DNA from 2 places in the Streptomyces sp. NPDC051963 genome. Region 1 is predicted to be linked to the other one. Evidence: riboswitches for the same ligand, from Rfam matches in the RefSeq annotation. Region 1 holds a riboswitch; the other holds the start of a gene.
The links. A riboswitch is a leader RNA that binds a small molecule or an ion and turns the genes downstream of it on or off. The one in region 1 is predicted to bind cyclic di-AMP.
Positions count from the first base shown of each region.

Region 2: linked by a shared signal. The riboswitch ahead of ACIHFB_RS33930 (transglycosylase family protein) and the one ahead of ACIHFB_RS36170 (transglycosylase SLT domain-containing protein) in region 1 are both predicted to bind cyclic di-AMP.

Region 1 covers NZ_JBIUCC010000009.1:378,407-382,462, reverse strand. The annotation lists gene fahA (fumarylacetoacetase) at 1-256, opposite strand, end outside; gene ACIHFB_RS36175 (HAD family hydrolase) at 508-1,320, shown strand; gene ACIHFB_RS36170 (transglycosylase SLT domain-containing protein) at 1,359-1,841, opposite strand; cyclic di-AMP (ydaO/yuaA leader) riboswitch at 1,845-2,007, opposite strand; gene ACIHFB_RS36165 (CocE/NonD family hydrolase) at 2,291-4,056, opposite strand, start outside.
Region 2 covers NZ_JBIUCC010000008.1:542,780-546,835, reverse strand. The annotation lists gene eno (phosphopyruvate hydratase) at 1-742, opposite strand, end outside; gene ACIHFB_RS33930 (transglycosylase family protein) at 1,074-1,781, opposite strand; cyclic di-AMP (ydaO/yuaA leader) riboswitch at 1,785-1,969, opposite strand; gene ACIHFB_RS33925 (transglycosylase family protein) at 2,146-3,171, opposite strand; gene ACIHFB_RS33920 (cytochrome P450) at 3,316-4,056, opposite strand, start outside.

The DNA of each region.
Region 1 (4,056 bases):
TCAGCCATGCCGTGAGGGCGCGCCGTACGTCCGACCAGGTGGTGCGGCCCGCGGCCAGCAGCGCGTCGAGGGTCGGCCGGGCGAGCAGGGGGGCGTACGGCGAGCCGAGCGCGTGCGCTGCCGCGCCCGCGTCGAGGACGTGGTCGCCGAGCCGGACGCCGACCCTGCGTTCGTCGGTACCGGCGGGGGAGAAGACACCGTACGGAAGGTTGTGCGGGCCGAAGGGGTCGCCCTCGGGGACATCGAAGGGGGGCATGGGTGCTGCCTCTCTCTCGTGCGGTCCGTATGCCTGCTGTGTCATGTGGTCGCGGAACACGTTACGGGTGCGTTGCCCGCCGGGGGAGGCGCAGGTCAGCGGGGTCATGGAGCCGTGGATGCGCCGGCCGGCGGCAAGATCTCAACGAGCCCCGGTTCACGGCGTGTTCGGGACGGTGGGGGCGCATGTGAGCGTGGGAGGCGTCCGGTTCACGTCGAGTCGGTCAGGGATTCTGTCCGTATTCTCTGATCATGGCCGCATCCACCGAATATTCACTCATCGCCACTGACCTGGACGGCACGCTGCTCCGGGGCGATGACACGCTCTCCGACCGGTCGCTCGCCGCGCTTGCGCAGGTGACGGCGTTCGGCGCCCGGCACTTGGTGGTGACGGGGCGTCCGGCCCCGAGAGTGCGGCCGCTGCTCGACATCCTCGGCTGCGGGGGGCTCGCGGTGTGCGGACAGGGCGCGCAGGTGTACGACGCCGGCGCGGACCGTCTGCTGTGGTCCGTCACCCTGGACCGGGAGCTGGCCGAGACCGCGCTCGGCAAGATCGAGGCGGAGGTCGGGCAGGTGTACGCCGCCGTCGACCAGGACGGCGTCGAAGGGCTCACGCTCATCGAGCCGGGGTACCTGATGCCCCACCCGACCCTGCCCGCCGTACGCGTGGGGCGCCGCGACGACCTGTGGTGCGCGCCCATCAGCAAGGTGCTGCTGCGCCATCCCGCGCTGTCCGACGACGAGTTGGCGGCGACGGCGCGATCGGTGGTGGGTTCCCTCGCGACGGTCACCATGTCGGGGCCCGGGACCGTCGAACTCCAGCCATGCGGAGTGACCAAGGCGACCGGTCTCGCGCTGGCGGCCGAGCACCTGGGGCTGGGGCCTCAACAGACCATCGCCTTCGGGGACATGCCCAACGACATTCCCATGTTCGACTGGGCGGCTCGCGGCATTGCCATGGCAAATGCCCATCCCGAACTGAAGGCGGTGGCCGACGAGGTCACCCTGTCGAACGAGGACGACGGCATCGCCGTCGTCCTCGAACGACTCTTCCCGAAGGGGTAGTTCCCGGTGTGCGCCGAAAACTCGGAACGTACCGGGACTCAGTACGCGCCGAAGACGTTGTCGATCGAGCCGTACCGCTGGAACGCGTAGTTGCAGGCGGCGGTGATGTTCGCGACCGGGTCGTACGGGTCGAACGACGTGCCGGCCACGTGGTAGGCCTGGAAGGTCGGGTCGATGACCTGGAGGAGGCCCTTCGACGGGGTGCCCGCGGCGGCGTTGGAGTCCCAGTTGTTGATGGCGTACTGGTTGCCCGAGGACTCCCGCATGATGTTGCGGTAGATGCCGTCGTACGACCCGGGGATTCCGTTCTGCGCCATCACCTGGAGGGACGCCTGGATCCAGCCGTCGAGGCTGTTGGCGTAGCCCAGCGAGGTGGCTGTGGTCACGGTCGGGGTGGCCGCGGAGGCGCTGGTCGCGCCGACGATCGGCAGCGCGAGCACGGCGACGCCGGTGCCGGCGACGGCGATGGCGCGGGTGACGCGGGCGGTTCTGGTGCGGCGGTGCTTTCCGGCTGCAGACATGGCGAAGTTCCTCTCCGGCGCCTGCGAGGTGAGCTGTCGGGTTCGGGCTGGGAGGTGCCCGGCCACGCCCTTACGGGTGCGACTTGACCCCAAGCCGGTCCGGTGTGGTGTCCGGTCCGGCGGCTTACCTGGGTCCCCCGCTCCTGCCGTGCGGTGAGTTCGTCAACGGGTCGTTCGGGCGGCGGCAGGATTAGGCGTCCGCCCGACAGGCCGGGAACGTATGCGAGAGCACATGTCCGGAACAAGTACCGGATTCACACATCGTGCCTATTGACCTTGATCCGAGGGGAATGCGGTGCTTGATCCTTTGCGGTCACAAAGCCCAACTGGCCGCAAAGGGAAGGCGGATCCGGCCATATCTGTGGAGCTCCTGTGCAGGCGCGGACGTGAGTCAAGTCACGTCGATGCACAAGGTTGGCAAATCGGGCAATCAGGCCAAGAGGGTTTTATTAACCGGCCGTTCGCGGGATGCGCTTCTCCCATGTCCGGTGAAAGAGGACCTGACCGCCCTCCGTGCAGATCACCTCGTCGGAGGTGACGAAGTCGTCCCCCTCGCAGCTGATCTCCGAGCGGGTGCGGACGGTGGTGTCCCAGCCCGGCTCCGGACGGTGCAACCGGATCGACCAGTCCGAGCGGGTGCGGGCCGAGAGCGGGTCCCTCTCGTCGATCGTGTACGTCTCCAGCGCTTCCTCGGTGAACTCGAGGCCGTCGGGGTACACGCGCGTGCCGCCGTACCGCGGATCGACCTCCAGGCGCCACGAGCCCCGGGCGACGTCCCGCACCACCAGGCGCTCGGGCCGCGGCTCGTCCAGCGTCGCGGGGAAGTTCACGCCCAGCGGCTCGGCCTGCTCGGGCTCCTCGAAACGGACATTACCGCCCATTTTCGGCTTGCGTACGGGCAGTTCGAGGGAGCTGCCCGCCGGGTCGAGGGTGAAGCCCGCCGCGGAGTCGGGCTGCGGCCAGATCCACGGCCAGTACGCGGAGGAGACGGCGAGCCGGATGCGGTGGCCGGGCGGGAAGACGTGGCCGATGCCGTTCAGCTCGAAGGTCACCTCCTCGGTGGCGCCCGGCGTCCACGGCACGGCCCGCTCGCGCCCCTCCCGCGCCGACAGGTTCAGCACCCCGCGCGTGACCAGGGTCGACGAGCCGTCCGGGGCCACGTCGCAGACCCGGGCGATCACCTGGCCGCGCGGGACGTCCGAGGCCAGCCGCAGCGTCACCCGCGGCCGCCCCAGCACCCAGGTCTCCTCGGCCACCGGGAACTCGAAGCACACCGACCGCGCGTCCTCCTCCCGCTGGTCCGGCGGCAGGTCGGCATCGTTGCCGAAGGGGAAGAAACGGCCGGCGTCGACCCCGGTGTGCATCGGTGACCGTACGAGAGCGGGGGCGCCCTGACAGCCGTACGACACTGTCGTGACGTCGGGAGAGGGCCAGGCGGGCTCCGCGATCCAGCGGCCGGGCAGCGTGTCGTAGAGCGTGGCCGGGGGGTGGGAGTCGGTGACGTAGGCGCGCAGCAGGGGCTCGGGGAGTTCGCCCTTGCCCTTCAGCCAGTGGTCCCACCAGCGCAGCGTCTCCTGGAGGAAGCCGATCGCCGGGCCGGGTGGCAGGCCGCGGTCGGGGTACTGGTGCGACCAGGGCCCGATCAGACCCCGTACGCGATCGGAGGGAAGGTGTTCGACGAGCCGCAGCACCGTGTCGCGGTACGGGTCGTGCCAGCCGCCCACCGCGAGGACCGCCGCCTTGATCGCGCCGTAGTCCTCGCAGACGCTGCCGCGGCGCCAGTAGCGGTCCCGGGTCTGGTGGGCGAGCCAGGTGTGGATGAAGGGTTCGACGGCCTCCAGGCGCTCGACCCACATGTCGCGCCACGCCTCGCCGACGTAGCGCGGATCGGGCGGGCGGGAGACGAAGGCGAGCATGGTGGCGGCCCAGGCGTGCATGTCCACCGCGAGGACGGAACCTCCCATGTAGTGCACGTCGTTGTCATAGCGGTCGTCCGTGGAACAGACCGTGACGACCGCCTTGAGCGGCTCGGGCGCGAGGGCCGCGATCTGGAGGGAGTTGAAGCCACCCCAGGAGATGCCGAACATGCCCACCTTGCCGTCGCACCAGGGCTGCGCCGCCAGCCAGTCGACCACCTCGACCCCGTCGGCCAGCTCCGTCACCGAGTACTCGTCGCCCGGCATGCCCTCGCTGTTGCCGTGTCCGCGCACGTCGA
Region 2 (4,056 bases), on a different contig from region 1:
AGGCGGCGACGTCGAGCGCGAGGGCGATCTGCTCGCCGGGGGCGTAACCGGCTTCCTTGATGGCCTCGAGGATGAGGTCGAGGGCCTCGCGGTTGGAGCCGAGGTTCGGGGCGAAGCCGCCCTCGTCGCCGAGACCGGTGGCCAGGCCCTTGCTCTTCAGGACCTTCTTGAGGGTGTGGTAGACCTCGGTGCCCCAGCGCAGCGCCTCGGAGAAGGACTCCGCGCCGATCGGGGCGATCATGAACTCCTGGATGTCCACGTTGGAGTCGGCGTGCGAGCCGCCGTTCAGGATGTTCATCATCGGCACCGGCAGCAGGTGCGCGTTCGGGCCGCCCAGGTAGCGGAAGAGCGGGAGGTCGCTGGCCTCGGAGGCGGCGTGGGCGACGGCGAGGGAGACGCCGAGGATGGCGTTGGCGCCGAGCGAGCCCTTGTTGTCGGTGGCGTCCAGGTCGAACATCGCCTGGTCGATCAGGCGCTGCTCGGTGGCGTCGTAGCCGACCAGCTCCGGGCCGATCTGCTCGATGACCGCGAGGACGGCCTTCTCCACACCCTTGCCCTGGTAGCGGTTCGGGTCGCCGTCGCGGAGCTCGATGGCCTCGAAGGCACCGGTGGACGCACCGGACGGAACGGCGGCACGACCCGTGCTGCCGTCGTCGAGGCCGACCTCGACCTCGACGGTGGGGTTGCCTCGCGAGTCGAGGATTTCCCGGGCTACGACGACGTCGATGGACGGCACGAGCATCTCCTTCTTGGGATGTGACGCGGGTACACCGGGCCGGGCCCGGCGGGCGCAGCGCCGTGGCGGCTCTGCGAGATGAGCCTAACCGGCTCCGGGCGATCGGCCACCGGGTCACCCACCCGTTGGACAGAACCGAGAGTAAATTGTTTCTGAACGGAACAAAAAGTTGCGCGCAAGGCGACACAAAAAAGCCCCGCCCCGGTGCGTACGGGGGAAGACGCACCGGAGCGGGGAGCCCGTGGGGGACGGGGGTGACCCTCACGAGGCCTCCACTATGAAAGCCACGGATATGAGGGCTCTGTGGTTCAACCGTGTTCCTGCTGCGAACCTCGGATCACTTCAGGTGCAGCTGCTGACCCGGGTAGATGAGGTCGGCGTCCTTGACGATGTCCTTGTTCAGCTGGAACAGCTTGTCCCAGCCACCCTTGACGTCGTGCTCCTCGGCGATCGTGCTGAGGGTGTCGCCCTTGACGACCTTGTACTCGCCGTCGCCCTTCTTGACCTTCTCGCCGGTCGGCGTGGTGACGGTCTTCTTGGCGGCGGGGCGCTCGGTCGAACGGGAGGCGCTCTGCTCCTCGGTCGAACGGGTGCTGGTGCTGCTGTCGCTCGAAGAGCTGGAGCTGCTGGAGCTGCTGGAACCGCTGTCGGAGCCGGAGCCGCCGGTGTACGCGGTGCCCGACAGGCCGGTGCCGCAGTTCGGCCAGGCGCCCTTGCCCTGGGCCGCGAGGACCTTCTCGGCTATCTCGATCTGCTGGGCCTTGGAGGCCTGGTCGGCGGAGCCCGCGTACTGAGTGCCGCCGTACGCGGCCCACGTGGAGGCGGAGAACTGAAGGCCGCCGTAGTAGCCGTTGCCGGTGTTGATGGACCAGTTGCCGCCGGCCTCGCACTGGGCGACGGTGTCCCACTCGGAGGCGGTGGCGGCGGAGGCGTTGCCGGCCGCCATCAGCGGGGCGGCGACAGCGGCGCCGGTGACACCGGCGATGGCGATGGCGCGAGTGGCCTTGGACGGGCGACGGTGCTTGCCCTTGCCGGAAAACAGCATGGTTGATCCCCTCACCGACGCCTGCGAGGTGAGCTGTCGGGTTCGGGCCGGTTGAGTTGCCCGGCCATGTCTCGTACGAGGCTTTCGTCCCGTACGGGGCACGGCTTCACCCCAAGCCGCACACGGTCAACTGACCGGCACGGCGCTTACCTTGGGTCCCCCGCTCCTGCCTACGGCGCTGTCAAGCGACGACTGTTCCCGTGCGGCCACTGGCAGGATTCGGCGTTGCGGCAGCCGGGGCTCGTGTTGGCGAGCGGTGATGACCGTAGACACGCGATCCGCCGAATTTCAAAGACGATCAGGGCTTCTGAGACTCATCCCACACTTTCACCAAACCGGACATTCAGCCCGAAGCGGGGCCCAACTACCGCTGGTTTTCGCCCGTTTCGGCACCGAGTTCGAGGGTCTGACCGGGGATGATGAGGTTCGGGTCGGCGCCGACGGTTCCCTTGTTCTCGGCGTAGAGCTCACGCCATCCGCCGTTCACGTCAAGGGAGTCGGCGATGGCGCAGAGAGTGTCGCCGGTGCGGACGGTGTAGGAGTCGTCCGCGGTGGCGCGTGCGTCGCCGTCGCTGCGGGAGGCGTGGCGGCCGGAGGAGTCGGTACGGTCGCCTGCCGCACCCTCGTCCGCGCTGTCGCCGCGATGCTTGCCGGTGCCGGTGTCCGCGAGATACGAAGAGCCGACGTTCTGGCCTGACTTGTCCGAATCGTCTTCCTGGCTGGAACCTGTGGACGGACTGTCGGATTCCTGCGAGGGGCTTGCGTCGGATTCGGGGGATGTGTCGGACTTGGCGGAGTTGTCCGTGTCGCCCGACGGCCCATCGGCCGAGGAGGACGGAGAGGAAGGGGAGGACGGCGACGGGGAAGCCGAGGGGGACGACTCGGAAGTTGAGGGCGACGAGGATGATTCGGGCGAGTCGGACAGGCCCGAGGAGCCGGAGGAAGTGTCGGACGAGGTGGACTCGTCGGCCGACGCCTCGCCCGCCAGACCCGTGTCGACACCCGCCGAACGGGAGTCCTCACCGAGGCCGTAGAGCAGACCGCAGGTGGGCCACGCGCCGGCGCCCTGGTCCGCGAGCACCTTCTCCGCGACGGCTATCTGCTGGGAGCGGCTGGCCTGGTCGGCGCTCGGGGCGTAGTCGAGGCCGCCGTACTCCTCCCAGTCCTCCTGCGCCAACTGGAGGCCGCCGTAGAACCCGTTGCCGTTGTTGGCGCTCCAGGCGCCTCCGCTTTCACACTCCGCGACCTTGTCCCAGGTGCTGCCGTCGGCCGCGCTCGCGCCACTCGCACCGAGGAGCGGGATGGCGATGGCGGAGCCGGTCACTCCGGCCGCGACGAGGAGGGCCGGAGCCTGACGGGGGCGACGGTGACGACCGTTCCCGGAGAGCATGCGGGGGCCTTTCGCGAGACAGCAGTGACCGGCGCGGCGGGTGAGACACAGCGTCGCGCTGATCCGTGAACGTATAGGCAGCACATCACTTGTCACAAGTTAATGCCGCGTAGATCACGTGAAGATCACAGAATTGAAGGCGTGTCACCTTTGCGCAGGTGAGGCGTGTTGGCCAGATGGCGTGAACTCGACCGGCAGGGTGCGCAGTCCGCGCATGATGAGTCCGCCGCGCCATCTCAAATCGGTGGAATCCACCGCGAGTCGGAGGTCCGGGAGGCGGGTGAGGAGGGTGGCCAGGGCGGTCTGGCCCTCCAGACGGGCGAGCGGGGCGCCGAGGCAGTAGTGGATGCCGTGGCCGTATCCGAGGTGCTGGTTGTCGCGGCGGCCGAGGTCGAGGACGTCGGGGTCGGCGAACCGCTCCGGGTCCCGGTCGGCGGCGGCGAGGACGACGAGGACGGGGTCGCCGGGTGCGATGTCCTGCCCGCCGACGGCGAGCGGCTCGGTGGCGAACCGCCAGGTGGCGAGTTCCACGGGGCCGTCGTAGCGCAGGAGTTCCTCGACGCCGGTTTCGAGGAGGGCCGTTTCGTGGGCAGCGAGGGACTTCTGGAGGCGGGCCCGCTGCTCGGGGTGGGTGAGGAGGGCGTAGGTGCCGTTGCCGATGAGATTCACGGTGGTCTCGAAGCCGGCGAACAGGAGGATGAAGGCCATGGCCGCGGCCTCGTTCTCGGTGAGGTGCTCGCCGTGGTCCGAGGCGCGGATGAGAGCGGAGATGAGGTCCTCGCCGGGCGTGGGTTCGGCGGGGAGGGCCTCGCGCTTGCGGTGGATGAGGTCGGCGAGATAGCTGCGCATCTTCTTCACGGACCTGGCGACCCCGCCCCGCGGCCC